DNA from 3 places in the Arthrobacter sp. 01N442 genome. Region 2 is predicted to be linked to each of the others. Evidence: riboswitches for the same ligand, from Rfam matches in the RefSeq annotation. Region 2 holds a riboswitch; each other region holds the start of a gene.
What was found. A riboswitch is a leader RNA that binds a small molecule or an ion and turns the genes downstream of it on or off. The one in region 2 is predicted to bind S-adenosylmethionine.
Positions count from the first base shown of each region.

Region 1 (10,015 bases), on a different contig from region 2:
GCGAGTTCAGCAACATCCGCGCCAATACCGTCAGCGGGGACCTGAGCTTCGACCTGCACGGCTTCACCCAGGACTTCGGCGCCAACTCGGTCTCCGGCGATGTCACGATCCGGCTGCCGCATGACGTCGGCGTGGACATCATCGCGAAGTCGGCCAGCGGCGCGGTCGTGATTGACGACCAGCGCTACATGCAGCCCGGCGGGACGCTGCAGACCATCGCCGGCCCGGACGCCAAGCTGATGCTGGTCCGGACCAACTCGGTGTCGGGGAAGACCTCGATCTTCCACGGCCAGCCCAACCCGGACGCCGAAACGGGCCTCTGATGCCTCCGGTCTTTGCCCACGGCGCGCTGCGGCTGTACCTGCTGGCCCTGCTGGAGTCCGGCCCGAAGCACGGCTACGAGCTGATCAAGGCGCTCAGCGACCGCTTCGGCGGCACCTACTCCCCCAGCGCCGGCACAATCTATCCGCGGCTGGCCAAGCTTGAGGAAGAGGGGCTCGTGGCCACCCGCACGGAGGGCCGGCGGACCAATTACAGCATCACCCCGGCCGGACTGGTGGAACTCAACAGGCGGCGCGAGGACGTGGCAGGTGTGGAGGAGGACATTTCCGCCTCAGTCCGCCGGCTGGCCGACAAGCTGCGGCAGGATATCCGCGTAAACATGCAGGGGCTCCGGGCGGACCTTGCCGCCACGGCCGAGGCGGCGCGCTCAACGGCCCGCAGCGCCGCGTCCCCGGCAGGGGCGCGTTACTCCAAGGAAGGCGACCGCCGGCTGCGGGAGGCCGAAATGCTGGTGCAGTCTTTCCGGGACGACATCCGGGTCGAGCTGCGCCGGCACGCCGGGGCGAGGCCAGTCAGCCCGGTCACCCTGGAAACCGTCAAGACAGTCCTGGACCAGGCACGGATCTCCATCCGGAACTCATTGGACGATTGAGGCCCCGACGGCGGGCTCCCGGTTCGCGGCGGGTCCGCCAATGTGGGAGACTTGAGGGCAGCTCTTTTGAGTACCAAGATTAAGGAGGCCAGCTATGAGCAAGCGTGCACGTAAACGTCGTGACCGTAAGCGTGGCGGCGCGAACCACGGTAAGCGCCCCAACACCTAAGCCACGGCTTGGATTGAAAGCTCTAAGTGAAAGACCCCGGGAACCTGACGGTTCCCGGGGTCTTTCGCTGTCTGCGGCGCCCAAGCTTCCGCTGGCGGCGCTCAGGCGTCCGCGTCGGCCTCAACCGGGCCGATCGAGTGGATCCGGTCCAGGATGGAGTTCTTGAGGTTCTCCGGCGCGGCCTCGGTGCAGGAGCGCTTCACCATCACGCGAATGATGCATTCGAGGTCATACTGCTCGTGGCACTCCGGGCACTCGTCGAGGTGCTTCTTGATCTCGGCGATGTCATCGTGCGTCAGGGCCCCGTCGAGGTACTCGTAGATGCGCTGCATCCGGGTGTCGTCGCAGTCGCCCAGTCCCTGGCAGTCGCTCATTTCCTGTTCTCCTGATTGTTGCTTTCGGCCGCTGCGGCGGGATCGCCGGCGGCCCTGAATCCCCGCTCGGCCGCATAGTCGGCCAGCATGTCCCGCAGCATTCTCCGGCCGCGGTGCAACCGGGACATGACGGTCCCGATGGGGGTGTTCATGATGTCTGAAATTTCCTTGTACGCGAAGCCCTCGACGTCGGCGAAGTAGACGGCAAGCCGGAACTCCTCCGGAATCGACTGCAGCGCCCGCTTCACGTCCGAATCCGGCAGATGGTCCAGCGCTTCGGCCTCCGCAGAGCGCAGCCCGGTCGAGGTGTGCGACTCCGCGCGGGCCAACTGCCAGTCCTCGATGGTGTCCGAGTTGGACTGCAGCGGTTCGCGCTGACGCTTGCGGTACAGGTTGATGTACGTGTTCGTGAGGATCCGGTACAGCCAGGCCTTGAGATTCGTCCCGGGCTTGTACTGGTGAAAGGCGGAAAACGCCTTCGTGTAGGCCTCTTGGACCAGATCCTCGGCGTCGGCCGGATTCCGGGCCATCCGCATTGCCGCGGAGTAAAGCTGGTCAACGTACTGCATCGCGTCGCGCTCGAAGCGCACTCGGCGCTCGTCCGTAGTCTCAGCCGCGGTGTCCAGCGGCTGGCCGGTGCCGTCCGCTGCTACGGTCTCTGCGGCTGTCCGTTCCGCAACGGCCTCGTCCACCGGGGTGGTGACCGCCGCGCTGCTGGCGGCGGTTGCCTCGGAGGGCTTGGCGTCGTCGTTTCCGGCAACCTCGTGCATGGCCGCAACGGCCGGATCCATGGTGCTCATTGCCTTCAAGTCTACTGTCACCTTCGGGCGGCCGTTTAAGGCTCCCGTCCGGGCCGCGGCCCATGGGTCCGCAGCGGTTTCTTCCAATAGCCCGGATTCTTTAACCAGAATCAAACCTCCGCCTTCCTGCACAGGCCGAACAACCGGCCGTGCACCTCGTTACTGCGCTGGTTTTCCCGCCCCCATTTCGGCTGGATTCTGTCTTGCACAACCGCGCACAACGGGCAAATATTCCGCAAAAGTGCAAGACTAGAACCGGTTCTCCCGCATAGCGTCCGCGGTTCGTCCATCCAGGAGGAAATTCATGTCCTTTGTCCGCTTTCTCGCCCGTCCCATGCTCGCCTCCAGTTTCGTGCTCGCAGGCATGGACAAGCTAAAGAACGCGGATGACACGGCAACCCAGCTGTCTCCCCTGCTGCGCCGCGCTGCCGAGTCCCTCCCCTTTCAGGCCGATGAGAAGGTTTTGGCCCGCGTGATCGGCGGCACCCAGGTGGGTGCCGGCGTGTGTCTGGCCCTGGGTAAGTCAGCCCGCCTCGCCGCCACCGTGCTCGCTGTCATCTCGGCGCTCAATGGTTTCGTGGAATGGCGCAGTGCGGACATCTCCTCCAAAGAAGGCCGGGACGCCCGGCGCAAGCAGCTGCTGAAGAACGTCTCGCTGACCGGTGGAGTGTTGCTGGCTGCCGTGGACACCGCGGGTAAGCCGAGCCTGGCCTGGCGCGCGGAGCACCTCGCGGCCGACGCCCGGAAGACCACCGCGCACCTCGCGGCCGACGCCCGGAAGACCACCGGCAAGAAGCTGAAGAAGGCTGACAAGGCGGTACGCAAGGCCGTCGACCACGCTGTCGGAGCCTAAGACGGCAATGACTGGCACCACCCCCACCGCAGCGGCCCCTTCCCTTCCGGCTGGCGGCGGTTCGCACTGGCCTGCGCCGTTCGCGGAACGTCCCGTCGACGCGACCGTGACGGTTCCAGGGTCCAAGTCCCTGACGAACCGGTATCTGGTTCTGGCCGCCCTCGCGGACGGCCCGTCCAGGCTGCGTGCCCCGCTGCACTCGCGGGACTCGGCCTTGATGATCGAGGCCCTGCGGCAGTTGGGGGCCACCATTACCGAAGTGCCCGGCGACGGCGCCTACGGCCCTGACCTGGCCATCACCCCCATCACGCTCGAGGCTGCCGCCGCGGACACCGCGATCGACTGCGGCCTCGCCGGCACGGTCATGCGCTTCGTCCCGCCGGTTGCCGCGCTGCACCGCGGCCGGACGGTGTTCGACGGCGATCCGCACGCCCGCAAACGGCCGATGGGCACCATTATCGAAGCCCTGACCGGCCTCGGCGTGGCAGTCGGCGCGCCGGACGGCGGACCGGCATCGTCGTTGCCGTTCTCCGTCGAGGGCACGGGCGAAGTCCGCGGCGGCCACCTCGTCATTGACGCCAGCGCCTCATCCCAATTTGTCTCCGCCCTGCTGCTGGCCGGCGCCCGCTTCACCGAGGGACTCCACTTGGAGCACCGCAGCAGCGACGGATCAAACAGGCCGGTGCCGAGCCTTGACCACATCACCATGACGGTGGCCGCGCTGCGCGGCGTCGGCGTGGCGGTCGATGACTCGGTGCCAAACCACTGGGTGGTCTCCCCCGGCCCCATCCGCGCCTTCGACCAGCGGATCGAACAGGACCTCTCCAACGCCGGGCCGTTCCTCGCGGCGGCGCTTGCCACCCGTGGCACCGTACGGATCCCCAACTGGCCGGCCGGGACCACGCAGGTGGGGGATCTCTGGCGCGGCATCCTCGCCAGCATGGGCGCCACCGTGACGCTGGAGGGCGGCACGCTGACCGTGACCGGCGGTCCGGAGATCAAGGGCGGCGACTTCGACGACACCAGCGAGCTCGCTCCCACCGTGGCAGCCCTCTGTGCCCTGGCCGACGGCCCCTCCCGGCTCAGCGGAATCGCCCACCTCCGGGGCCATGAAACGGACCGGCTCGCCGCCCTCGTTGCGGAAATCAACCGCCTCGGCGGCGACGCGGAAGAAACCGAGGACGGACTCATCATTCGGCCGGCGACGCTGCACGGCGGCGTCGTGCGCAGCTACGCGGACCACCGGATGGCCACCGCCGGTGCCATCCTGGGACTTGCCGTCCCCGGGGTCCAGGTCGAGGACATCGACACCACGGCCAAAACCATGCCCGGTTTCCCGCAATTGTGGACGGCCATGCTCGGCCGGACAGGCCCCGCAGACAAGGACGCCGCCGGTGGCACGCAGCACTGATTCCTGGGACGAATCCGACGTCAGGATCCGCCCCAACAAGAAGGGCTCCCGCCCCCGCACCAAGGACAGGCCCAGCTACGACGACGCCGTCACCGGCCGGATCGTCACCGTGGACCGCGGCCGTTACACCGCCGTCGTCGGTGAGGGCACAGCCGACGAACGTAAGATCATCGCGGCCCGGGCCCGGGAGCTGCGACGCAATCCCGTGGTTGCCGGGGACTTCGTCTCCCTCGTCGGGGACGTCAGCGGCGAACCCGACACCTTGGCCAGGCTGGTCAAGATCCAGGACCGCCGGACGCTGTTGCGCCGCAGCGCGGACGACACGGACCCGATCGAGCGCGCCGTCGTCGCCAACGCCGACCAGCTCGTCGTCGTCGTAGCCGCGGCAAACCCGGAACCGCGCACCGGTTTCATCGACCGCGCCCTCGTGGCCGCCTACGACGCCGGCATCGAGCCCCTGCTGCTGGTCACCAAGGCCGACGTCAAGGATCCCGCCGAGCTGCTGGCCAACTACCAGCACCTCGACTTCCCGGTCATCATCTCCAAGACGGCGGATTCGGCCGCCTCAGGCATCGACGCCCGCTCCGACGACGGACTGTCCGCCCGGTTGGACAAGGCCGCGGTCTCGCAGCTGCGAGAGCACCTCGACGGGAAAGTTACCGTCATGCTGGGCCACTCCGGCGTCGGCAAATCCACCATGGTGAACGCCCTCACCGGGGCCGAACGGGCCACGGGCGGCGTCAACGCCGTCACCGGCCGGGGCCGCCACACCTCCTCCTCGGCGCTGGCGTTGAAGGTCAGCGATGCCCCGGCCGGCAGCTGGATTATCGACACCCCGGGCATCCGGTCCTTCGGCCTGGCCCATGTGGACCCGGACCGGATCCTGCGCTCCTTCCCGGACCTGGCACCGGGCACCGACGACTGCGAACGGGGCTGCAAGCACGACGCTACCGCCGTGAACTGCGGAGTGGACGCGTGGGTGCAGGGCGGCCACGCGGGCCCGTCGGGACCGGCGCGCCTTGCCTCCCTGCGCCGGTTGCTCGGCACGGATCCGCGGATGGAAGCGCAGGAAACCAAGGAACTCGGCAGCGTCTCCTAGCAGCGCCCACTAGGCAGGCTGCGACGTGGCCTCCCGGTCCTCGGGGCGTTTTGACGGTAGTTTGGAAGCATGAGCCAACCAGCTTCGAGCTACAACGATGACCTGCGCCTTGCCCATGTACTGGCAGATTCCGTAGATTCCCAGACCATGAGCCGCTTCAAGGCGCTCGACCTTCGGATCGAGACGAAGCCGGACCTCACCCCCGTCACCGACGCGGACAAGTCCGCCGAGGAGGCCATCCGCGGCCAGCTTTCCCGCTCCCGCCCGCGCGACGCCGTCCTCGGCGAAGAGTTCGGCAGCTCCGGCCACGGCTCGCGGCGGTGGATCATCGACCCGATCGACGGCACCAAGAACTTCGTCCGCGGCGTCCCCGTCTGGGCCACCCTGATCGCCCTCGTGGACGAAGGCGAACCTGTGGTCGGCGTCGTCAGCGCCCCTGCCCTGGGCAAGCGCTGGTGGGCCGCTAAAGGCGCCGGCGCGTACATGGGCCGCTCACTGGCCGCCGCCACCCGGCTGAAGGTCTCCAACGTCTCGCGGCTTGAGGATGCGTCCCTCTCCTATTCCAGCCTCGGCGGCTGGAAGCAGCGCGGAAACCTCGACGAGTTCCTCGGCCTTACCGAGGAGGTCTGGCGCACCCGTGCCTACGGCGACTTCTGGTCCTACTGCCTCGTGGCCGAGGGCGCCGTCGACATCGCCTGCGAGCCGGAGCTCAACCTCTACGACATGGCCGCGCTCGTCCCGATTGTGACGGAGGCCGGGGGCCGTTTCACCTCGCTCGAGGGCGAGGACGGCCCCTTCGGCGGCAACGCCCTGGCCACCAACTCGATCCTGCATTCGGAAGTCCTGAAGCGCCTCAACCCCGGCCTCGACGACCTGCTGTAGCCTGGCGCGCCCACGGCAGTCCGTAACACTGCGCTTCACATTCCGGCCTGCCTTTTCGGCGCGGCCGGCCATGTCCTAGGCTCGAAGCAGGTCACGAGTGCCAGCGCTAAACCCCGGTTTGCTGGCCGGCAACCCTCCATTCGCGGCGGGGTGCCCCGGGTGACGACCTGGCCGGTCCGGAGCGGACCCGGCAAGCGCGGATCCCCTGTGAGCGGGGTCCTTTTCGAGCGAGGTCCCATGACGACTGCCACCATCCCCAGCCACAGCCCCTCCCCCGCCGCCGTTGGCGACGCACGTATCGACGCCGCCCGCCAGCCGCTGTCCGCGGTGTCCGGCGCTGAAATCCAGGCCCCACTGATCCAGGGCGGCCAGGTCCGCTACGCCAACCTGGACTACGGAGCCTCGGCCCCGGCACTGTCCGTGGTGTCCGCCTACCTGAACGAGATCCTGCCGTACTACGCCAGCGTGCACCGCGGCGCCGGGTACGCCTCCCAGCTGAGCACCTCAGTGTACGAAAACGCCCGGAACATCGTCCGCGACTTCGTCGGCGGCCGGCCGGACGACTCCGTGATCTTCACCCGGAACACCACCGACTCGCTGAACCTGCTGGCCGGCTGTTTGCCGGCCGACGGCGGCCGGCACACCGGCGAGGTGCTCTACCTCGACATCGAGCATCACGCCAACCTGTTGCCCTGGCAGAACGTCCCGCACCGCAGCGTCGTGGCGGCCCCCACCCTGCGCGGCACCGTGGAGCGGCTGCGGGCGGAACTCGCCCTTGGCGGCGTCAGCCTGCTCGCCGTGACCGGCGCCTCCAACGTCACCGGCGAAATCCTGCCGATCCGCGAACTGGCCGCCCTGGCACACGAATTCGGTGCCCGGATCGCCGTCGACGCGGCCCAGCTCGCCCCGCACCGCCGGATCGACATCGCCGCGGACGACGTCGACTACCTCGCTTTCTCCGGCCACAAGCTCTACGCCCCGTTCGGCGCCGGCGTGCTGGTGGGACGGCCGGACTGGCTGGACGCCGGCACCCCGCATCTGGCCGGCGGCGGCGCCGTACGGGACGCGCGGCTCGACTCCGTCAGCTGGACCACGGGCCCAGCCCGCCACGAGGGCGGCTCCCCCAATGTCCTGGGTGCGGCCGCGCTGGCCCGCGCCAGCCAGGTCATCGAGGCGCTCGACGAGCAGCAGTGGCACGCCCACGAGGACGCCATCCGCTCCTACCTGGTCGAGGGGCTGCAGCTGATCGACGGCGTGAGCGTCCACCACATCTTCGAGGACACCGCCCTGGCGACCGGCCCCGGGACGATCGGCGTCGTCAATTTCTCGGTTGCCGGTTACGACGCCGGACTGGTCGCGGCCTACCTCTCCGCCGAGCACGGCGTCGGCCTGCGCGACGGGCGGTTTTGCGCGCACCCGCTGCTGAAGCGGCTGGGCCTGCCCGCCGGCTCGCTCCGCGCCAGCTTCGGCCTCGGGTCGCGGCTTGAGGATGCCGAGCGGCTGCTCGCCGGAATACGGGAGCTGCGGCACAACGGCCTCGGCTGGGACTATGTCGTGGACGCCGGACGGTGGGTGCCGGCCAACGACACCCGCAGCTACCCGCACTGGGCGCCCAACACGCCTGGCACTGCCGGTGCCGCCCCCTGCACCGCCGACTAGGGGCTCCGGGGTCCAGCCCCGTGCGGTAAATTCGGATGGTACTTACCAAAAGCTGCCGAAGGAGATCGCACGTGGCACGCGGCGGCCCCAAACTCCACCACCACCGGCGGCAGGAGCTCGGACAGAGCTTCCAGGACGGCGGCGAGCACTACGACCGGGTACGGCCCGGCTATCCGGCGGACTCCGCCGACTGGCTGATCCCCGCCGGGGCAAGCGACGCCGCCGACTTGGGCGCAGGCACCGGCAAGTTCACGGCCCTGCTGGTCGAGCGCGGGCTCCGGACCGTGGCCGTGGATCCGTCCCTGGACATGCTCGAGCAGCTGCGCCGGGCCCTGCCGGGCGTCACCGCCGTCGAGGGCACCGCCGAACACACAGGCCTGCCGGCGGAGGCCTTCGACCTGGTCACGGTGGCGCAGGCCTGGCATTGGTGCGATCCGCTGCTGGCCAGCACCGAAGTGGCCCGGATCCTGCGCCCGCACGGCGTGCTTGGCCTGGTCTGGAACCAATTGGACACCTCCGTGCCCTGGGTGCACCGGCTCTCCCGGATCATGCACGCCGGGGACGTCCACAAGCCCCACTTCAGGCCGCCGCTGGGTCCCGAATTCACCGGGCTGCAGAGCCATCTCACCCGCTGGGAGGACCCGGTGACCACCAGGGACATCATGGAACTGGCCAAGTCCCGCAGCTACTACCTGCGGGCCGGCGAGTCCACCCGTGCCAAGGTGCTCGGCAACCTCGACTGGTACCTGCACGAACACCTCGCGCACGGCCAGGATGAGATGGTGGCGCTGCCCTACCTGACGCAAAGCTGGCGCGCCACCAAAGCCTGAGGTTTCCGCGTTGCACCGTCGCCGCCGCGACGCCTATGATTTCGGTGTGCCTAACTTTTGCGTGTAGGCACTCAGGAACTTCTTGGGAGCCCGCAGTGCTGGAAACAACCGGACACGAACCCCAGCCCGCAGGGCACCCGCCTGCCCGCAGGATCCGGGGTAGCCGCCGGGCCCTCCTCGGCCTGCTCGGCCCCGCGTTCGTGGCCGCTATTGCCTACGTGGACCCCGGCAACGTCGCCGCGAACCTCACGGCCGGCGCCCAATACGGTTACCTGCTCGTCTGGGTGCTTGTTGCCGCCAACGGGATGGCCGTGCTGGTCCAGTACCAGTCCGCGAAACTCGGCATCGTCACGGGCAAGAGCCTCCCGGAGATCCTCGGCGAGCGGCTCAGGCCCGCCTGGCGCCGCGCTTTCTGGGTGCAGGCCGAAATCGTGGCCGCGGCGACGGACCTGGCCGAAGTGGTGGGCGGCGCGGTGGCCCTGTACCTGCTCTTTGGCCTGCCCCTCCCCCTCGGCGCCGTCATTGTCGGCGGCATTTCGATGGCCCTGCTCGCGGTGCAGAGCCGGAACCAGCAGCGTCCGTTCGAGTTCGTCATCATGTTCCTGCTGGGCATCATCACCGTCGGGTTCCTGGCCGGGCTGTTCATCAGTCCGCCTGACCCGGGCGGCGTCGTAGCCGGCCTGGTTCCAGGATTCCAGGGCCCGGACACCGTGCTGCTGGCCGCGAGCATGCTCGGCGCCACCGTGATGCCGCACGCCATCTACGTCCACTCGGCGCTCTCCCGTGACCGGCACCGGCCCAATCCCCATCTCCACGTCCCACCGCACGCCATTGCACGGCTGGTCAAGGCCACGCGCTGGGACGTCGTCGCGGCGCTGGCCGTCGCCGGCATCGTCAACATCGGAATGCTGCTGCTGGCCGCGTCCACGCTGGGCGGCGAAGGGGGAACGGACACGATCGAAGGCGCGCACGCCGCCATCACGGCCAACCTCGGTCCGGTGGTG
Region 1 is NZ_JBFTRD010000006.1:265,457-275,471, reverse strand. It holds gene AC1DNC_RS14240 (DUF4097 family beta strand repeat-containing protein) at 1-323, shown strand, start outside; gene AC1DNC_RS14235 (PadR family transcriptional regulator) at 323-934, shown strand; gene AC1DNC_RS14230 (50S ribosomal protein bL37) at 1,029-1,103, shown strand; gene rsrA (mycothiol system anti-sigma-R factor) at 1,205-1,477, opposite strand; gene AC1DNC_RS14220 (sigma-70 family RNA polymerase sigma factor) at 1,474-2,277, opposite strand; gene AC1DNC_RS14215 (DoxX family protein) at 2,582-3,130, shown strand; gene aroA (3-phosphoshikimate 1-carboxyvinyltransferase) at 3,138-4,541, shown strand; gene rsgA (ribosome small subunit-dependent GTPase A) at 4,525-5,640, shown strand; gene hisN (histidinol-phosphatase) at 5,710-6,522, shown strand; SAM riboswitch class IV at 6,612-6,725, shown strand; gene AC1DNC_RS14195 (aminotransferase class V-fold PLP-dependent enzyme) at 6,760-8,181, shown strand; gene AC1DNC_RS14190 (class I SAM-dependent methyltransferase) at 8,253-9,011, shown strand; gene AC1DNC_RS14185 (Nramp family divalent metal transporter) at 9,110-10,015, shown strand, end outside.
Region 1: it holds a riboswitch for S-adenosylmethionine, as region 2 does, so the genes downstream of both, AC1DNC_RS14195 (aminotransferase class V-fold PLP-dependent enzyme) here and AC1DNC_RS07675 (DUF1737 domain-containing protein) in region 2, are expected to answer to the same signal.

Region 2 (10,015 bases):
GTGATCGAACGCGGCTACGAGGACCTGGCCGAGCGGCTCAACACCATCGGCGCCAAGATCGAGTACTTCCAGGACTGACTCCGCCGGCGACCCCGCCGTTTGGGGGTAGCGCGCCGGGGCGGGTGCTGACGCACAATGGTTGCATGCGCACCTTTGGCGTGGAGGAGGAACTGCTGATCGTGGATCCCGTGACCGGGGTTCCGTTGGCACTGGCCGACGCACTGCTGCGCGGGCTGAAACCCGCCGCTGCAGCATCCGCCGCCGCCGGCCCCGCTGCTACCGATCCGGACCATGACGATTCCGGCTTCAGCTTTGAACTCAAGCTGGAGCAGATCGAGACCCAGACCGTGCCCTGCCTGGACCACGGCGCGCTGCTGCAGCAGATCCGGCAGTCCCGGGCCTTCGCGGGCCGGGTGGCCCGGATGCACGGGGCCCGGGTGGCTGCCCTGGCCACCTCGCCGCTGGAATCTGCCACCCACACGACGCCCAACCCGCGCTACGCCACAATGCAGAAGCGGTTCGGCCTCACCGTCCAGGAGCAGCTGACCTGCGGATTCCACGTCCACACCTTCATCGAGTCCCCGGAAGAGGGCGTCGCCGTCTTAGACCGCATCCGGGACAAACTGGCGGTGTTGATCGCGCTCAGTGCCAACTCGCCGTTCTGGAACGGGACGGAGACCGGCTTCGAGAGCTACCGCACCCAGGCCTGGAACCGTTGGCCGGCCGCTGGGCCCTCCATGATTTTCGGGAGCCTTCCCGTGTACCGGCGGGTGGTTACGCGGCTGCTGGAGAGCGGCGTGCTGTTTGACGAAGGGATGATCTACTTCGATGCCCGGCTGGCCCGGCACCACCCCACGGTGGAGGTCCGGGTTGCGGATGTCTGCCTGCGGGCGGAGGACGCGGCGCTGATCGCCGTCCTGGTGCGGGCCCTGGTGGAGTCCGCCAGCCGGGAGTGGCGCGACGGCGTGGATCCCGTCCCGGTGCCGACCGTGCTGTTGAAGATGGCCGCGTGGCAGGCCAGCAACTGCGGGCTGCGCGGGAAACTCCTCGACTTCGGCAGCTTCCGGCCCGCTCCGGCCGGCGAGGTGGTCCATGCCCTTGTCGACTTCGTCGCCCCCGTCCTGGCGGAGCAGGGGGAGCTTGAGCTGGCGCGGCGGGGCGTGGATCGGGTGCTGGCCAACGGCACGGGCTCGCAGCTGCAGCGTCAGGCGCTCTGCGCACCGGGGCTGGACACGCCCACCGACGACGCCGGCCTGGCCGCCGTCGTCGCCCATGCCGTCCGGGTCACGATGCTCGGCGCGGACGACGAAGAAGCATCGGAGCAGGCCGCGCTGCTCTCGCCGGTGCGCAGGAGCTAGACCTGCTTGAGTGCCTGTCCGAGGTCTCGGATCAGGTCCTCGACGTCTTCCAGGCCCACCGACAGCCGCACCACCCCGTCGCTCAGCCCGATCGCGGCCCGGCCCTCCGGGCCCATGGCGCGGTGCGTCGTGGTGGCCGGATGGGTGATGAGGGACTTTGAGTCGCCGAGGTTGTTGGAAATGTCGATGATCCGCAGCGCGTCCAGCAGCGCGAAGGCAGCCTCCTTGGCCGAGCGGCCGGGCGAAGGCGAGAGCTCCAGCGTCAGCACAGTGCCGCCGGCCTTCATCTGCTTGGCGGCCAGTTCGTATTGCGGGTGGGACGGCAGCAGCGGGTACTTGACCCAGTTGACCGCGGGCTGGGCCTCCAGCCATTCGGCGAGCCGCAGCGCCGAGGCGGAGGAGTGGTTCACCCGCAGGGCCATCGTCTCCAGGCCCTTGCTCAGCACCCAGGCGTTGAAGGCGGACAGTGCCGGGCCGGTGTGGCGCATGAGCTGCTTGACCGGGCCCTCGATGAATTCGCGGGTACCCAGGATCGCGCCGCCGAGGACCCGGCCCTGGCCGTCGATGTGCTTCGTGCCGGAGTACACGATCACGTCCGCGCCGAGCTCCCCGCAGCGCTGCAGCAGGGGAGTGGCGAAGACGTTGTCCACCACCACGGTCGCACCGGCGGCGTGCGCCAGTTCGCTCACCGCGGCGATGTCCACAATTTCCTGCATGGGGTTCGACGGCGACTCAAAGAACACGGCCGTCGTCGGAACGGCCAGCGCGGACCGCCACTGCTCGAGGTCCGGGCCATCCACGAAGACTGTCTCCACGCCCCAGCGCGGCAGGATTTCGTTGAGGATGACGAAACAGGAGCCGAAGAGCGAGCGGGCCGCGACCACCCGGTCGCCGGCCCCCAGCAAGGCGCCGAGTGCGGTGAACACGGCGGACATGCCCGACGCGGTCGCAAAGCACGCCTCGGTCCCCTCCAGCAGCCGGAGCCTTTCCTGGAACGTTGCCACCGAGGGGTTGCCGTAGCGGGAGTAGACGAACCGCTCGTCCTCGCCGGTGAAGGCGCGCTCGGCTGCGGCGGCGGATTCGTAGACGAAGCCCGAGTTCAGGAAAATCGGCTCGGTGGTCTCCTGGAACCCGGTCCGGTCGAGTCCGCCGCGGACGGCCTGGGTGTCCGGGCTCCAGCCCTGGGCGTCGGGATTGAAGCTCACTTAGTGCTTTCCTGGTTGGTGGGCAGGCCGCGGTTCTTCCAGCCGTTCACGGTCCGGCTGCCCGTTGGTCCGGGTTCACCCTCGAAGCCCTCCAGGACGTTGTAGGCGGTGAAGCCGGCCGCCGTGGCGGCGTTGGCGGCGGCGACCGAGCGGGCGCCGGAACGGCACAGAAAGACGAGCTCGGTGCCCTTCGCCTGTTGCTTCAGTTGTTCGCGCAGTTGCCGCTGGAGTTGCTCCAGGAACTGCGGGTTGGCGGCTCCGCCGGCCAGGCTCCACTGGACGAACAGCGGATCCTGCCGCTTTTCGGTGGCGGCCGCGGTGGCCGGGACACCGATCTGCGCCCATTCCCCCTCGGTGCGGACGTCCACCAGGACGGCGCCCGCCTCCAGCTTGGCCCAGGCTTCCTGCGGGCTCAGGTCTCCGGCGTAGCTCATGCGTGGCCCTCGCCAGCGAACTCCGCCCCGTCCAGCTCGTCCACCGCGTTGGCGACCGCGGCGTCGGCGCTCGCGATCGCGGCCGGCAGCACGAGCGCCTGGGCCACGATCACGGTACTGCCGTTGAACGTCGCGGAGGGGCTCCCGTGCAGCACGTAGCCCTCCGCCAGGGCGGCGGAGACACGCTCACAGAAGCTGCGGTCGTCGGGTCCGGTGAACAGGCGGTAGGCCAGTTTTTCCTCGGCCGGCGCCCCGCCGGCGGGGGACTGGGCGGGGGCTGTGGCGGGCACGGCGGATGCGGATGCGTCGGGCATGACGGATCTCCTTACTTTCACGCTTGCAGCTCGAATGGTCGATATGCCGAGTATTCACCTGAGGCACCCCGCCGCGAAAGGGAGGGTTGCCGACCGGCAAGTCAGGGCTTGGCGCCGGGTCTCATTACTCATTCAAAAACGTAGCACTGACGACGCCGGCCGCCACGGCGGCGTCGTCATGTTAAGTCACGCTCCCGCTGGCATGGCACCTTTCCCGGAGCGGTCCAATGTCGTAGTGTCACCGTTGACGCGCCTCCGGGGAACTGCCGGCGCCCATCCGCGCTCTCACACAATGAATTGGGGATCCACATGTACCTGCGACGCCTCGCGCCGATCGCGCTTTTGATGTCTGCCGCCGTCGCCCTCGCCGGCTGCGGCGGTTCGACCGCCCCGGCCGGGACGTCCCCCGCCGGAACGCCGAGCGCGGCAGCGTCCGCCACCGAGTCGCCGAGCCCGACCCCGACTCCCGAGGCAAGGACGTACACCAGGACGGAGCTGGCTGGAATCGTCGCCGGCCTTCGGGACAGCCAGGACAAGCGGCTGACCGCAATCCCGGCGGCCGAGCTGGAGAAGGGTATCGCCTCGTCCAAGGAAATGATGTCCTCGGTGGTAATCACCCCGAAGGCCTGTGCCGCGGTGGCGGACAGCAACGCCCAGATCCCGGCGGGCAGCACCTACGCCGCCGGTGGGTCGCAGTCGGCCAAGATGCGCGCCGTCACGGCAGTGACCCTTGTGGCAGTCAAGGATCCGGCAGTCCTGGCCAAGAACCTCGAGAGTTCCGCCAAGGTCAGCAAGGAGTGCGCCGACTTCACCATCGAGGTCCAGGGCCAGAAGGTCACGAACAAGACCGTGCCCTTGGACGTGAAGACCAACGCGGACAAGACGTATTCGACCCTGATGGTCCAGACGCTGCCGAACAAGGAGACCATCAGCACCTTGGTGGTCATGGGAGTCACCGGCGGGTTCTCGGCCACGGCTGTCGCCACCGGACCGGATGTCACCAAGACGTCCGCGGCCGAGCTGACCCGGCTGGTCAACGACGCCGTCAGCCTGAGCGGCGCCCGGGGCTAAGCCCCGCTCTACTCGATCGTGGCGAACAGTTCGTTGAGCTCGGACGTGAGCTGCCGCCGCCGTTCGGGGGTGCCGATTTCCTTGCCGTCGATGTGGTTCACCGGCGCGAGGAGCCGGATGCTCGAGATGAGCCAGACGGCGTCGGCGTCGTATAGGTCGTCCGGGACGAGCGGGCCGTAGCCCAGCTCCCACCCGGCGGCCTTGGCCGCGGTGAACAGGGCGCCCTGGGAGGTGCCGGGAAGGATTCCGCTGTCCAGCTGCGGGGTGATCAGCCGGCGCACGGTGCGGACTCCGCCCGCGCCGTCGTCGCTGGTCTCCAGGTGCGCCAGCAGCACGGTCGACGTCGGGCCCTCCAGGACCCGGCCGTCGGCGGAGGTGAAGATGACGTCGTCCGCGCCCTGGTGGTGGGCGTACCGGAGCGCCGCCATGTTGACCGCATAGGACAGGGTCTTGGCGCCCAGCAGCAGCCACGGGGCGCGCTCGCCCACCTCGCTGTCGTAGCCGCGGTCCAGCAGGAGGACGTCGATGCCGGTCTCGCGTTGCCGGCGGCCGGCTTCCGGGGGAGGTGAGGCCTGCACCCAGCACGTCGGCGTGGCGGCGCCCTCGACGCCGCGGCTGGCGAGCAGCTTCACCACGACTTCGTCCGCTTCGCCGTCGCCGCTGGCTTCGGCCGCCTCGCCGCGGTATTCGCTGACTGCGGTCTCGATCGCGCGGCGCCAGGCGTCCTCGGCCGGGATGTCCAGCTCCAGCGCGCGCGCCGAGCCCGCCAGCCGGCTCAGGTGGGCCTGCAGCTTGCGCGGACGCCCCCCGACCACCAGCAACGACTCGAAAATGCCGTCCCCGCGGGTGGCGCCCTGATCGGTGGCCATCAGCTGGGGCTTGGACGAGTCGGCGACGCGGCCGTTCTCAAACGCGGGATCGAGGAAGACCAGCACCGTTGCGCGGGCCGGATCAGAGGCGGGGGTAGTCATGCCTTCAGCTTAGTGCGGGAGTTGACGGGATAGGATTTGACGGTTACCCGTTCCGGAACTGTTCCGCGGGTCTGGAACTTGAGGGGTTCACCTGTGCTGTGGCCATTTTCGCTGACGGATTCGCTTCCGTCCTGGGTGATCCTGATCCTGACCGTCGTCGATCTTGGGATCCGGGTCCTTGCCCTCGGCATCATTCCCGGAAACCGGCGTCCGACCACCGCCATGGCTTGGCTCCTGATCATCTTCTTCGTCCCGGCCGTGGGCCTGGTCCTCTTCCTGCTCTTCGGGAATTTCCGGCTCTCCCGCAAGCGCCGTGCGCAGCAGGACGCGGTGAATACCCGGGTGCGGGCCGGCACGTCCGAGCTGGCCATGGTCGAAAGCCACTATGACGGCCCGGAATGGGTGTCCTCCGCGGCGGAGCTGAACAAGACCCTCGGCTCGCTGCCGATGGTGGACGGCAACCACGTGGAGCTCCTGCCCGGCTACCCGGACTCCATCAAGGCGATGGCGGCCGCCGTGCGCGAAGCCGAGTCCTTTATCAACGCCGAGTTCTACATCCTGAGTTCGGACCACGTCACGGACGACCTGCTCACGGCGATGGAAGAGGCCGCCGAGCGCGGCGTCGAGGTCCGCCTCCTGTTCGACCACCTGGGCACCCTGCGGATCAAGGGCTACAGCAAGCTCATCGCCCGGCTCAAGGCCAGCAAAATCCGCTGGCGGCCCATGCTCCCGCTGCGGCCGGTGCACGGCCAGTGGCGCCGCCCGGACCTTCGCAACCACCGCAAGATCATGGTGATCGACGGCGAAGTCGCCTTCACCGGTTCGCAGAACCTGATCGAGCCCTCCTACAACAACCCGCGGCACCGCAAGATCGGCCGGGAATGGGTCGAGCTGATGGCCTGCCTGCGCGGGCCGATCGTCACCACCCTCAACGTGGTGTTCGCCACCGACTGGCTCAGCGAGACCGACGAATCCCTGGAACACCAGCTGGCGCACCGGCCGGAAGCGCACCCCGGCAACATCACCGCCCAGGTGGTGCCCAGCGGTCCCGGCTTCATCACCGAGAACAACCTGCGCCTCTTCAACACCCTGATCTACTCCGCGCAGCACAAGATTTCGATCTGCAGCCCGTACTTCGTCCCGGATGATTCGCTGCTGTATGCGGTGACGACGGCGGCGCAGCGCGGCGTGGATGTTGAGCTCTTCGTCTCGGAAAAGGGCGACCAGTTCCTGGTCCACCACGCCCAGCAGTCGTACTACGAGGCGCTGCTGGAGGCGGGGGTGCGGATCTACCTCTACAAGGCCCCGTTCGTGCTGCACGCCAAGCACTTCACGATCGACAACGAGGTCGCCGTGCTGGGCTCCAGCAACATGGACATGCGCTCCTTCTCGCTGAACCTTGAGGTCTCGGTGATGCTCCTGGGTGAGGACATCGTGCGGCGGATCAGCGCCGTCGAGGACACCTACCGGGGCATCTCGCGGGAACTGACGCTCGAGGACTGGATGAAGCGGCCCGTGGGCGTCAAGTACGTGGACAACGTCGCCCGGCTCACCTCCACCCTGCAGTAGCCCGGCCGCCGGTGCCCCGGCGTGCCGCCTAGCCCGGCGGGAACTCCGCGCCGAGGGCCGAGAGCACGCCGAAGGCTTTGGTCCGAATCTCCTCGTACTCTTCCTGCGGCGAGGAATCGGCGGTGATGGCGCCGCCGACGCCGAGCGTGAGGGCGCTGGCTTGATCCGCACCGCGGGACACCACCAGGGTCCGGATCGCCACCGCGAGATCGGTGGCGCCGCTGAGCGAGAAGTAGCCGATTGCTCCGGAGTAGACCCCCCGCGGCGCGCCCTCGAGTCGGTCCAGGATGGCCATGGTGCTGACCTTCGGGGCGCCGGTCATGGAACCGGCCGGAAAGCAGGCCGCCACGGCTTCGGCCCGCGGCATGCCCGGCCGGAGGCGGGCATCGATGGTGCTGACCATCTGGTGGACGGTGGCGTAGCTTTCGATCGCACACAGCCTGCTGACGGACACGGATCCGGGCACCGCGAAGTGGCTCAGGTCGTTGCGGAGCAGGTCCACGATCATGATGTTCTCGGCCCGGTCCTTCGGCGAGGATTCCAGCTCGCGGCGCAGCAGCTCGTCCCGGGCGGCGTCGGAGGCCCGGCTCCGGGTGCCCTTGATCGGTTCGGCCCGCATCGCCCCGTCGGCGTCTATCCGCAGGAAGCGTTCCGGCGAGGTGCTGGCGACGGTGACGTCGTCCAAGCGCAGGTAGCTCGCGAACGGTGCGGGGTTGCGCCGGCGCAGCGCCAGGTACGCCTGCCACGGTTCGAAATCCCCGGCGGCCGCGGTGGCCGTCAGCGCCGTCGTGAGGCAGACCTCGTAGCTGTTGCCCTCCGCGATCTCGTGTTGCGCCTTGCCGATCTTGGCCTTGTACGCAGCTTCGGTGTCCCGGGCGCTGAACGCCAGGGCGGTGCCGTTACCGGCGGCGGGACCGGTACTGGCCGGTTCCCGGTCCGCGGAAGCCGCCGCCACCGCCGCCCGCGCCGTGGCCAGCCAGTCGCCGGCGTCGGGGGAGTCGAGGGCGAGCAGCCAGGCCGCGCCCTCCCGGTGGTCCAGGACAACGGCGCGGCCGGCGAAGATCAGGCTGGCATCCGCGGAGCTGGCACCGACGTCGCTGCCGCCCGTCTCGCGCTTGAGCTCGTAGCCGAGGTAGCCGAGCCAGCCCAGGGTGAACTCGCATTGATAGCCCGCCGGACCGCGCACGACGTCGCGGCCCCAGACGCCGTCAAGCCAGCGGAAGAACCCTCCCTCGGTCTGCGCGGTGGCGTTGCCAACGCGCACCTCGGTCCGGCCGGAGCGGTGCCGGGCCGACTGGCCGTAGCTGCCGCCGTCGTCCGCCAGGATGCTGAAACGGCTGCGTTCGGCGGCCTCCCCGCCCCAGCCCCGGCCGTCCTGGCCATTCGGGGGGAGTGAGGAATCCAGCCAGACCGCGTTGCGGGAGCGGCCGTAGAGCGCCTCGAAGAGCCGGGCGGGGTGCGGCTCGGCGTCGATCCGTTCGGCCCGGAGCTGGAGTCCGCGGCTGGCCGACAGTTCGGGGAGGAGTACGGGGGCCAGGGCTGGCAGGTACTGGAGGGCCTGCAGCACCTCGGCCGGGGCGGCGCCGTCGGCGAGGTTGAGAACCCGCACATCGGCCCGGGAAGGAACGTCGTCGAAGGCCAGCCACTCATCTTCCTGGCCGGCCCATTGCTCCCAGAAAGGCTCGTAGCTCGCGCCATCGCGGGCAATCGCCCGGGTGCGGCGCTGCTCGTCGGGGGAATCGGCCCAGACCACGGCGTCGAGGAAGGGCGCGGCGGCCACGGCTGCGGCGCCCACGCCCTCGACCAAGACGATTTCGGCAGGCTGCGTGAGGCGGGCCGCGCCGTCGTAGTGCCGTTCCCAGTCCCAGCTGACCCAGTGGGCCGGTTCGCCGCGGCGCAGCGGGGCAAGCACGGTGGCGGCATAGCGTTCAATGCCGGCGGCCAGGCCGTTCCAGCCGGGGTAGATGTCCTCCAGATGGAAAAGCGAGACCTTGTGGTGTTCCCGGAGCCGGGCCGCGAGTTCGATCGCCAGGGTGGTCTTTCCTGCGCCGGAGCGCCCGTCGATGGCGATGATGACGGGTGCGGGGCTCATGAACTAGAGCGTACCCGGTGCCCCGCGTTGTCCCGGTGCGGCTGGTCCGGGCTGGTCTCCACGCGCCCGCCGCGTTCCTGCAGTTGGGCCCTGACGTGCTCAAGGATGCCCGGGATGGCGGCGTGGATCAGCTCCCAGGTGTTGTCGAAGTCGGTGTGTCCGCCAAACCATGGGTCCTCAATGCCCTGGTCCAGGGGGTCCTTGCCGGCGACTGCGGGGTCGAAGCTGCGCAGCATCCGGATCTTTGCCAGCGAGGCGTGGTCCGGTGCAGCCTGGCGCAGCCAGCCGTAGTGGTCCACGTCCAGGGCGAGGATCAGCTCACGTGAGTGGAACCACTCGCTGCGCCACTCGCGGGCGATGTGCCGCTCGGAGGAGATGCTGTGGGCCGCCAGTTTGCGGGCGGCCCGGGGATCGATCGGACGGCCTGCCTCGTAGGAGGTGATGCCGGCGGAGTCGATCTCGAGGCCGGTCAATTGTGCGACGGTGGCGGCTTCTGCGAGCATCAGTTCGGCCATCGGGGACCGGCAGATGTTTCCGGTGCAGACCGTGATGATCCGGTACTGGCTCGACGTTGAGGTCATGACTAAGCATGGCGGATTCGGTGGCGTCTTGGCTAGTCGGTCGGCCGCGAATGTTACAGATGTGTCATTTCACTATTCGCAATTTGACAAGCGTTGGGGCGGGCGGCAAGGGGCGGCCCTCCTGGTCCTGCGGGTTCTTCCGGCCACCCGGCGGGAGACTTTCGGCCCTGACGTGCCGGGGTGGCGCTGGCTAGCTTTGCAGTATGGATGAGCGGCGAGTTTCCGGGCTGGCCCCAGGAGTGTCCCTCGGCGGAGCGCAGTGGCCTTGGCGGGGGCTCTACCGTTCCGCCGGCGTTGCCGCGATTCTCTTCGTGGCGCTGTTGCTCTTGGCCCTGGTTGTCGACTTCGTGTCCCCGCCGCCGGTGGATGGGGGCGCTGCAACCCTTGAGTTCATTGCGGCGAACAAGGAGCCCTACATTG
Region 2 is NZ_JBFTRD010000004.1:75,265-85,279, forward strand. It holds gene AC1DNC_RS07655 (UDP-N-acetylglucosamine 1-carboxyvinyltransferase) at 1-78, shown strand, start outside; gene AC1DNC_RS07660 (glutamate--cysteine ligase 2) at 144-1,358, shown strand; gene AC1DNC_RS07665 (O-succinylhomoserine sulfhydrylase) at 1,355-2,563, opposite strand; gene AC1DNC_RS07670 (rhodanese-like domain-containing protein) at 2,560-2,997, opposite strand; gene AC1DNC_RS07675 (DUF1737 domain-containing protein) at 2,994-3,311, opposite strand; SAM riboswitch class IV at 3,326-3,440, opposite strand; gene AC1DNC_RS07680 (hypothetical protein) at 3,621-4,382, shown strand; gene AC1DNC_RS07685 (aminodeoxychorismate lyase) at 4,391-5,353, opposite strand; gene cls (cardiolipin synthase) at 5,447-6,922, shown strand; gene pabB (aminodeoxychorismate synthase component I) at 6,951-9,014, opposite strand; gene AC1DNC_RS07700 (low molecular weight protein-tyrosine-phosphatase) at 9,011-9,595, opposite strand; gene AC1DNC_RS07705 (DUF4386 family protein) at 9,799-10,015, shown strand, end outside.

Region 3 (10,015 bases), on a different contig from region 2:
CACCGGGGCGTGAACTGCTCGACGCCGGCGTCCAGCTGGCGCTCGCGTCCAACTGCAACCCCGGTACTTCCTATACGAGCTCCATGGCGTTCTGCGTCACCACCGCCGTGCTGCAGATGCGGCTCAGCGTGCATGAGGCCGTCCGCGCGGCCACCTACGGGGGCGCGCTGGCGCTCGGCCGGGAGTCGGGGAACGACGTCGACGGCCAGCGGGCGGTCGGTTCAATCGCCGTCGGGCACCGGGCGGACCTGCAGCTGCTCAACGCCCCCTCGGCCACGCATCTGGCCTACCGGCCGGGTATGCCGCTCACGCACGCCGTCTGGCGCGCCGGGGTCCGCGCACGCTGACGGACCAGCCCACCGGAGCCAGGGCACCGACGAGGGCCAAGGCACCGACGAGGTCAAAGGGAGAACAGCATGGCCGGGTTAGCCAGGGAGCTAGGCATCCTCCTGGATCTGCTGTGGGCCAAGCGCGGCGGCCCGCGGACACTGTCGCGGCGCCGGGACGTCCGGCTGGCTGCCCTCGTGGCCCACGCCCGAACCAGCTCTCCCTTCTACCGGGAGCTCTACCGCGGCCTTCCGGAGAGCGTGCCGCTTAGCGTGCTGCCGCCGGTCTCCAAACCGGAGTTGATGGCCCGCTTCGACGACTGGGTCACCGACCCCGCCGTCACCCGGACTGACCTCGAGGCCTTCGTCGCCGATCCGACCCTGATCGGCAGCCGTTACCGCGGCCGGTACTTCGTCTGCACCAGCTCCGGAACCACGGGCCATCCGGGACTGTTCGTGCACGACGCCGCCGCCGTCGCATGCTACCGGGCCCTGGGCGCCCGCGCCGCCGGGACCACCCTCGACGCCGGCCGCCTGCTGGCCGTGCTGCGGCGCGGAGTCCGCACCGCCGTCGTGGTCGGCTCCGGCGGCCATTTCGCGGGCGTCGTATGGCTCGAGACCGAACGGCGCCGCAGCCGGGCCCGGCGCCGGGCCTACCGCCTGATCTCGGTGCAGCAGCCGCTGGAGTCGCTGGTGCAGGCGCTCAACGGCTTCGATCCGGCCCTCCTGGTCGCTTACCCGAGCGCGCTGGAACTCCTGGCCGCGGAGCAGGAGGCGGGCCGGCTGCACATCCGGCCGGTGCTGGTGGAATCCAGCGGCGAATCCCTCGGTGACGCGGCACGGCTGGCCGCCGCCCTGGGTGCCAAGGTCCACAACGTCTACGCGGCCTCGGAGTTCGTGCCCATCGCCCTGGACTGTCCCCGCGGCTGGCTCCACGTCAACAGCGACTGGGTCATCCTGGAACCGGTCGAGGCAGACTACCGGCCAACGCCCGAGGGGCAGCCGTCCCATACGGTGCTGCTGACCAACCTCGCCAACCGGGTCCAGCCGCTGATCCGCTACGACCTGGGGGACTCCGTGATCGCCAAAACCGGCCCCTGCGAATGCGGCAACCCGCTGCCAGCCGTCCGCGTGGCCGGCCGGCACGACGACATCCTGCATCTGCGGAACGCCGACGGCGGAACGGTGAGCGTCCTTCCGCTCGCCATCACCGCCCCGATCGACGACGCACTGGGTGTGGAGCGCTGCCAGCTGGTCCAGTCCGGCCCGGCGTCGCTGCGGGTCAGGCTCCAGCTGGAATCGGGCGCCCAGGCGGACGCGGTATGGCAGGACGTGACGAGCAAACTGGCCGCTTTCCTGGCCGGCCAAGGGCTGGCGAACGTGGAGCTGGTCCGGGCGGAGGAGGCGCCGGAGCAGACCGGCGCGAGCGGGAAGTTCCACCAGGTCATTGCCCTGAAGCATGACCCGCTCTAAAGCGCAGGCCAAGACCTAGAAGAACATCGGCGGGGCGTCCAGGACGGTCTCGTCCACCCGCCGCTGCTCCCACTGGCTGAACGGCTTGTCCAGCTCGTACTTGCCCTGCCGCGTGCGCAGGAGGGTGCGGATCTCGGCGTTGTCCGGATTGTTCAGGGACTCGAAGTACTCCACCGACCAGTGGAACCAGCGCATGCAGAACAGCCGCATGGTCAGCCCGTGCGTCACGAACAAGGCATTCGGGGCGTAGTTGGGCTTGGACCAGTGCCGGTAGAGCGTTTCCATGAACGAGGAGATCCGGTCGTACACGTCGGAGCCGGATTCGCCTTCCCGGAAGCGGTAGAAGAAGTGGCCGTAGGCGTTGCGGAGCTCCTTCTGGTCCTCGATGTCGCCCGCGATCTGGAAGTTCGCCCAGTCCTGCTCGCGCAGCCGCGGTTCTTCGATAACGCGTTCGGTGAGGGACCCCAGCCGGAGCGCCTCGAGGGTCTGGTAGGCCCGGAGGTAGGGGGAGACGTAGACGCAGACCTTTTGCCCGTCCAGCTGGCGTCGCAGCTGCTCGCCGGCGGCCGTGGCCTGCTCGACGCCGAGCGGGGTCAGCGGGATCCGGTAATCGGGCACCCGATTGTAGATCGAGGTGTCGGCGTTGGCGGCGGACTGGCCATGCCGGATCATGAAGATTCTCCCGGGCGCACTCACAGCCCAAGCATAGGCACTTGCAGTCAACTCCCGGCAACGGCAGGCAAGATAGAACCATGTTGGTTCCCTCCCGCCGTCGGCTGCGGCTAGAAGTCTGGATCGTCCTGGGCCTGTCCCTGGGGCAGTCGGCGGTTTATTCGGTGGTGCAGCTGCTGGACAAGCTGACCCGGGCGCCGCTGGCCCAGGGCACCTCGACGTTGAACCGCTCGCAGAGCAGCCGCGAATACTTCGACCTCACCTACCAGTTGCTGGACATCATCTTCGCATTGGTTCCGGTGGTGCTGGTGATCTACTTCCTGACCGAGCACCGGCCCGCAGGCATGGCCGGCGGCACCGGCACCTCGGCCTTCCGGAAGCTTGGCTTCAACTTTGCCCGCCCCGGCAAGGACCTGCTGCAGGGCCTGGGCCTCTTCGCCCTGATCGGCGTCCCGTCGCTTGGCCTCTACGCGGCCGGCCGGGCGCTGGGAATCACGACGGCGATCATCCCCAGCGCGCTGGACTCCTACTGGTGGACGGTGCCGGTGCTGATCCTCTCCGCGATCCGGCACGGGATCGTGGAGGAAGTGATCGTGGTGGGCTACCTGCTGGACCGGCTCGGCAAGTTCGGCTGGGGCATGCCGCTGGCGATCTTCGCCAGTTCGATGCTGCGCGGCAGCTACCACCTCTACCAGGGCTTCGGGCCCTTCATCGGCAACGCCATCATGGGCGTCATCTTCGCGCTCGTCTACACCCGGACGCGGCGGGTAATGCCGCTGGTGATCGCGCACGCGCTGCTGGACATTGTGGCGTTCGTCGGCTTCAGTCTCTTCGGCAAGGCCATCGGCCTGGGCTGACACCGGCGCCTGCCCGGGCGCCGCGAGCCGGATGACATATTTCGACACGAGACTCACCGTGGCCGCAGCCATGTCCGTAACATTGGAGCTATTCCAGGCTTCGGCTTGCCAGACTCGCTGTAAAGGACTATAGACGGTGACGCTCGAATCATTGCCCATTTTGGATATCTCGCTCCTGGCCGCGGGCCCGGAGGAGGCCTCCCGGTTCCGGGACGAGTTGCGCGATGCCATGCACGAGGTCGGATTCATCTACCTGGCCGGCCATGGCGTCCCGCAGGAACTCACGGACGCCATGCTGGACATCTCCCGACGCTTCTTTGAGTTACCCGAGAGCCAGAAGCTCGCGATCGAGAATGTCCATAGCCCGCAGTTCCGCGGCTACACCCGCGTCGGCGGCGAAATAACGGACGGCGGCGTCGACTGGCGCGAACAGATCGACATCGGCGTCGAGCGCAACACCGTGGATCAAGCCCCCGGCGTCGCCGATTACTGGCGGCTGGAGGGTCCCAACCTGTGGCCGGAAGACCTGCCCGAAATGCGGGAGATCGTCACCGAATGGACCGAGCGCCTCAGCGCCATCTCCTTGGAGCTCCTAAGGGCGTTGGCCCTGTCCCTCGGTGCCCCTGAAGATACCTTCGACGCGGCGTTTGCCGCCCGGGCCTTCCCGCTGCTGAAGATCGTGCGGTACCCGGGGGAGTCCGATCCGGAACCCAAGCAGGGCGTGGGGTCCCACCGCGACGGCGGGGTGCTGACGCTCCTCCTCGTGGAACCCGGCAAGGGCGGCCTCCAGGTCGAGTACCAGGGCCAGTGGATCGACGCGCCCCAGGTGCCCGGAACGTTCGTCGTCAACATCGGCGAGATGCTCGAACTGGCGACCAACGGATACCTCAAGGCCACCCTGCACCGGGTGATCTCGCCCCTCCGCGGCACCGACAGGATCTCGCTGCCGTTCTTCTACAACCCGGCGCTGGATGCCACCATGCCGCGCCTCGCGGTCAGCCCGGAGTTCCAGGCCAAGGCCCGCGGCCTTTCGGTGGACCCCACGAACAGCCCGATCCTGGAGACCTACGGCGACAACGCCCTGCGCTACCGGCTCCGGGCGCACCCCAACGTCGTCGAGGTCCACCACCCGGACCTGCTCAAGCACTGACCGGCCTGGCCGGCCCAGAAACGAATTCGGCCGCCAGCGGTGGGTGGCATCATTGGCACCCGCTGCTGGCGGCCGAAGTTTTTCGGGGAAGACGCGTCAGATGGTGACGGCTCCGGAATCGGTTTCGAAGGTGACGGACATGATTCCCGGCGTCCCGTGCGGGGCCAGCCAGTGCACGTCCACATCCTCGAGCGGCTTCTCGACGGGTTCGCCCAGCCACTCGGTCACACGCTCGGCCGAGCCCGCGATCGTGAGGGCAGACATCTTCACGCTGCTCGCGTAGGCGTTGGACGGGTGCAGCTCGGGGTCGCCTTCCCACTTCAGCATGTAGGGGACCTGCGGATCCGCGATCAGGCCCAGGATGCCGATCTGCTTCCAGACCAGTTCGCGGCCGTCCGGGAACTTGCGGTTGCCGTTCACGGCCGAGCGGCCCAGCCGCTCCTCGAAGGGTGCCAGGTCGTCAACCTCGACGCACCAGCCCATCCAGCCGCCGCCGGCTGCCGAACGGGCGCGGACTGCCTGCCCGAACGGTGCCTTGTCCGAGGCGGGGTGGTCCAGGACCTCCACGACCTCGAGGTATTTGTGCCCGGCGAGCGGGATAATCATGTTGCGGGTCCCGAACCGGGGGTGTACTCCGCCCTTGACGGCTTCGACTCCGAGGGCGGTCGCAATACGTTCGGTGGTGGCAGCCAAGCCATCCTGTTCACAGGCGTAAGAGACGTGATCCATGCGCATGCCATCATCTTGGCACTTTGTGATGGAGCTCTCAGCTTAGGGTGCCCTAACCGTGGTGGGATGTCATTGTCCGCGGCGATCGGGCGGATCAGCCGGCCGCGCGGGCGCGCTTTCCGGCGGGCTCTCCTTCAGGGGTGGCGTCCGGGGTGCCGGTGCAACGGTCCTTCATTTTTGTCACAAAGCTATCCGGGCGCCGGGGCTGCTTCCTAGACTGAAGCCAGGTCATGAGTGCCAGCACCAAGCCCCGGCTTGCTGGCCGGCAACCCTCCTTGCGCGGTGGGGTGCCCCGGGTGAAGACCTGGCCCTCCGGCGTCCGCCGGGCGGCAAGCGCGGCGCCTGAGCCGTTCCGGTCCCACGGGGCCCGGTGCGGCCTGTGCCCAGTCCTAGGAGCACACCAAATGTCTAACGCCTGGTCCTTTGAAACCCGCCAGATCCACGCCGGCCAGGAGCCGGACTCCGCCACCGGCGCGAGGTCGCTGCCGATCTACCAGACGACGTCGTTCGTCTTTCCCAGCGCCGAAAGCGCCGCCAACCGCTTCGCGCTCGCCGAACTGGCCCCCATCTACACGCGGATCGGCAATCCCACCCAGGATGCGGTGGAACAGCGGATCGCGAGCCTCGAAGGCGGCCTCGGGGCCCTCCTGCTAAGTTCCGGCCAGGCCGCGGAAACCTTCGCGATCCTCAACATCGCCGAAGCCGGGGACCACGTCGTGGCCAGCCCCAGCCTCTACGGCGGGACCTACAACCTGCTGGCCCACACCTTGAAGAAGTTCGGCATCTCCGTGACGTTCGTGGAAGACCCGGACAACCTGAAACAGTGGCGTGAGGCCGTTCAGCCGAACACCAAGCTGTTCTTTGGCGAGGTGGTATCCAACCCCCGCCAGGACGTGCTGGACATCGAAGGCGTCGCGGACGTGGCCCACCGGGCCGGGGTGCCGCTGATCGTGGACAATACCCTCTCCACCCCCTACCTGATCCGGCCGCTCGAGTGGGGCGCTGACATCGTGGTCCACTCGGCCACCAAGTACCTCGGCGGCCACGGTGCCGCGATCGCCGGCGTGATCGTCGACTCCGGGAACTTCGACTTCGGCAAGGACCCGGAGCGCTTCCCCGGCTTCAATACCCCGGATCCCAGCTACAACGGACTGGTCTACGCCCGGGACCTGGGGTCGGACGGGGCGCTGGGCGCGAACCTGTCCTTTATCCTCAAGGCACGGGTCCAGCTGCTGCGCGACCTCGGCTCGGCCGTCTCCCCGTTCAACGCCTTCCTCATCGCCCAGGGCATCGAGACGCTGAGCCTGCGGGTGGAGCGGCATGTCGCCAATGCCCAGCGCGTGGCCGAATGGCTCGAGGCCAGGGACGACGTCGAGTCCGTCGCCTACGCCGGGTTGCCGTCCAGCCCCTGGTACGAGCGCGGCCGCAAGTACGGCCCGAAAGGCACCGGCGCCGTCGTCTCCTTCAACCTGGCCGGGGGAGCGGAAGCCGGCAAGCGTTTCGTTGACGCCCTTGAGCTGCACTCCCATGTGGCGAACATCGGTGACGTGCGCTCGCTGGTGATCCACCCGGCGTCGACTACCCACAGCCAGCTTTCGCCGGAACAGCAGGCGGTAGCCGGCGTACACCCCGGCCTGGTCCGGCTGTCGGTGGGGCTCGAGCACATCGACGACATCATCGCGGACCTCGACGCAGGCTTCCGGGCGGCCAAGAACGGCTGAGGTCACACAGCCGTCACAATCTTCGCGCTTGCGCCGCCGTGTTTCGTAGAATCGAGCCAGGTCATGAGTGCCAGTGACAGCCCCGGCTTGCTGGCCGGCAACCCTCCTTTTGCGGCGGGGTGCCCCGGGTGAAGACCTGGCCTGCCGGTCAGCTGACGGCGGGCAAGCGCGAAGTTAGGTCCTCACATGACGATTGCTGTCACCCGCATGGGTGTACCCGAAAACAAAACCTCCGGCGCCGAACGCACGACGGCGGCCGTTCCCGACGGGACGCTGCAGTGCCTCCCGGTCGGCTCCCTGTCCCTTGAGTCCGGCGCCGTCCTGCCGGAGGTCACCCTCGCCTACGAGACCTGGGGGACCCTCAACGCCGATGCCTCCAACGCGGTGCTGATCGAGCACGCCCTGACCGGTGACACCCACGTCACCCGCGGTGCCGGCGAGGAGCCGGGCTGGTGGGAACAGCTCGCCGGTCCAGGCGCCCCGGTGGACACCGAGAAGTACTTTGTGGTGTCCATCAACATCCTCGGCGGCTGCTACGGGTCCACCGGGCCTTCGACCCCGGCCCCGGACGGCCGGCCCTGGGGCTCACGCTTCCCGCTGGTCACGCTCCGGGACAGCACCGCGGCCGAAGCCAGGCTTGCCGACGCCTTGGGAATCAGCAGCTGGTATGCCGTGCTGGGCGGCTCGCTCGGGGGAGCCCGAGCGCTGGAGTGGGCAGTCAGCTACCCGGAGCGGGTCCGTCGCTGTGCCGTGATTTCCGTCGGCGCGCGCAGCACCGCCGAGCAGATCGCGTTCGCCCAGGCCCAGACACTGGCGATCCGCCAGGACCCGAACTTCAAGGGCGGCGACTACTACGGCGGCCCGGAGCCGGACGCCGGCCTCGCCCTGGCGCGCCGGATCGCCCACATCACCTACCGCTCCGCCGCGGAACTGGACGGCCGCTTTGGACGGAACGCCCAGGCGGCCGAGGCGCCGCTGGAAGCCGGGTCGCTGGCCGGCCGGGGCCGCTACCAGGTCGAGAGCTATCTGGACCACCAGGGCAACAAGCTGGTGCGACGCTTTGACGCCAACAGCTACATCGCCATCACCGAGGCGCTGATGAGCCACGACGTCAGCCGCGGCCGGGGGAGCCTGGAGCAAGCCGTTTCCCTTGCGACCGCGGAGTTCTTCGTGGCGGCCGTCGATTCGGACCGTTTGTATTTTCCGGCCCAGTCCCATGAACTTGCCCGGGCCCTGCCGGGGGAGGTCCCGGTGCACGTGATCGAGGCGCCGATCGGCCACGACGGCTTCCTGACCGAAATCGGCCAGCTCAGTGATCAGCTCCGGGGTGACTTCTTCGCCTAGCAGCGGCCGCCGGGTGTGCATTTTTGCAGACACCCTCTGCGCTATTAGTCGTTGAGCCTGCCGTGAACGACGTCCATACTCGTGGAGAATGACGCCGTGTGTTCCAACTCACACACGCACAGTCAGCCTAATAATCCACGGGGTGTCGAAGGGGACACCGAAGGAGTTCGCATGAGCACGGAAAACGCCGCCGTAAGGCGCGCAGAGGAGCCGGACGTCAAGACGTCCGGGCTGAAGAAGGTAGTAACGGCCTCCATGGCCGGCACGGTGGTGGAGTGGTACGAGTTCTTCCTCTACGCCTCCGCCGCCACCCTGGTCTTTGGCAAGATGTTCTTCCCCAACTCGGGCACGGAGCTGGACGGCATTCTTGCTGCGTTCCTGACCTACGCAGTGGGCTTCGTGGCCCGCCCCATCGGTGGCATCGTCTTCGGCCACTTCGGTGACAAATTCGGCCGCAAGCAGCTGCTGCAGCTGAGCATCATCCTGGTCGGCGTCTCGACCTTCCTGATGGGCTGCCTCCCGAGCTTCCAGCAGATCGGCTACTGGGCGCCGGCCCTGCTGGTCTTCCTGCGCTTCGCCCAGGGCTTCGCCGTCGGCGGCGAATGGGGCGGCGCCGTGCTCCTCGTTGCCGAGCACAGCCCCAGCAAGTCCCGCGGCTTCTGGGCCAGCTGGCCGCAGTCGGCGGTTCCGCTGGGCAACCTCCTCGCCACTGCCGTGCTGTTCGTCCTTTCCTCCACGCTGTCCTCCGCGGACTTCCTCGGCTGGGGCTGGCGCGTCGCCTTCTGGCTCTCCGCCGTGATCGTCGTCGTCGGCTACTACATCCGCACCAAGGTCCAGGACGCCCCGATCTTCCTGGAGGCACAAAAAGAAGTCGTCACGGAAAACAAGAGCTACGGCGTCGCCGAGGTCTTTCGCCGCTACCCCCGCGGCGTCTTCACCGCCATGGGCCTGCGCTTCGCGGAGAACATCCTCTACTACCTCGTGGTCACCTTCTCCATCACCTACCTCAAGACGGTTGTTCACGCCGACACCGCCAAGATCCTGCTCCTGCTGCTCGTGGCGCACGCCATCCACTTCTCCGTGGTTCCGATGGTGGGCCGGCTCTCCGACCGTCTCGGCCGCCGGCCGGTCTACATGGCCGGCGCCGTCCTGGGTGCGACCTGGGGCTTCTTCGCCTTCCCGATGATGGACACCGGCAACGATTTTGTCATCCTCGCCGCGGTCATCATCGGCCTGCTCTTCCATGCACTGATGTACGCCGGGCAGCCCGCCATCATGGCCGAGATGTTCCCGACCCGGATGCGCTACTCCGGTGTCTCGCTCGGCTACCAGGTGACCTCGATCGTGGCCGGTTCGCTCGCCCCGATCATCGCTGTCGCGCTACTGAGCCAGTACAAGTCCTCCGTCCCGGTGGCCATCTACCTGCTCATCGCCTGCGTTGTCACGATGGTGGCGGTGTACTTCCTGAAGGAAACCCGCGGCATCTCCCTGCACGACGTCGACGCCGCCGACGCCCAGGGCACGGCCGACCTCCTTGCCGCAGGCAAGCGGTAACAGCCAAGCGGTAACCAGCACCGTTAGCTAGCAGGCAACTGCACGCGTCACTAACAACAGCAGCCCCCGTCCCCGCACTGCGGAGACGGGGGCTGCTGCCGTTGGGGTCCGGTGCGTCGCGGGAGGGGCCCCGTGAGCCTCAACGGGCAGCCTTGACAAGATAACTGAGTGCACTCATTATTGAGAGTG
Region 3 is NZ_JBFTRD010000003.1:105,441-115,455, reverse strand. It holds gene hutI (imidazolonepropionase) at 1-347, shown strand, start outside; gene AC1DNC_RS06275 (phenylacetate--CoA ligase family protein) at 417-1,799, shown strand; gene AC1DNC_RS06270 (histidine phosphatase family protein) at 1,815-2,471, opposite strand; gene AC1DNC_RS06265 (CPBP family intramembrane glutamic endopeptidase) at 2,552-3,328, shown strand; gene AC1DNC_RS06260 (isopenicillin N synthase family dioxygenase) at 3,465-4,478, shown strand; gene AC1DNC_RS06255 (VOC family protein) at 4,575-5,213, opposite strand; SAM riboswitch class IV at 5,434-5,549, shown strand; gene AC1DNC_RS06250 (bifunctional o-acetylhomoserine/o-acetylserine sulfhydrylase) at 5,612-6,928, shown strand; SAM riboswitch class IV at 6,988-7,103, shown strand; gene metX (homoserine O-acetyltransferase MetX) at 7,115-8,272, shown strand; gene AC1DNC_RS06240 (MFS transporter) at 8,444-9,826, shown strand.
Region 3: it holds a riboswitch for S-adenosylmethionine, as region 2 does, so the genes downstream of both, metX (homoserine O-acetyltransferase MetX) here and AC1DNC_RS07675 (DUF1737 domain-containing protein) in region 2, are expected to answer to the same signal.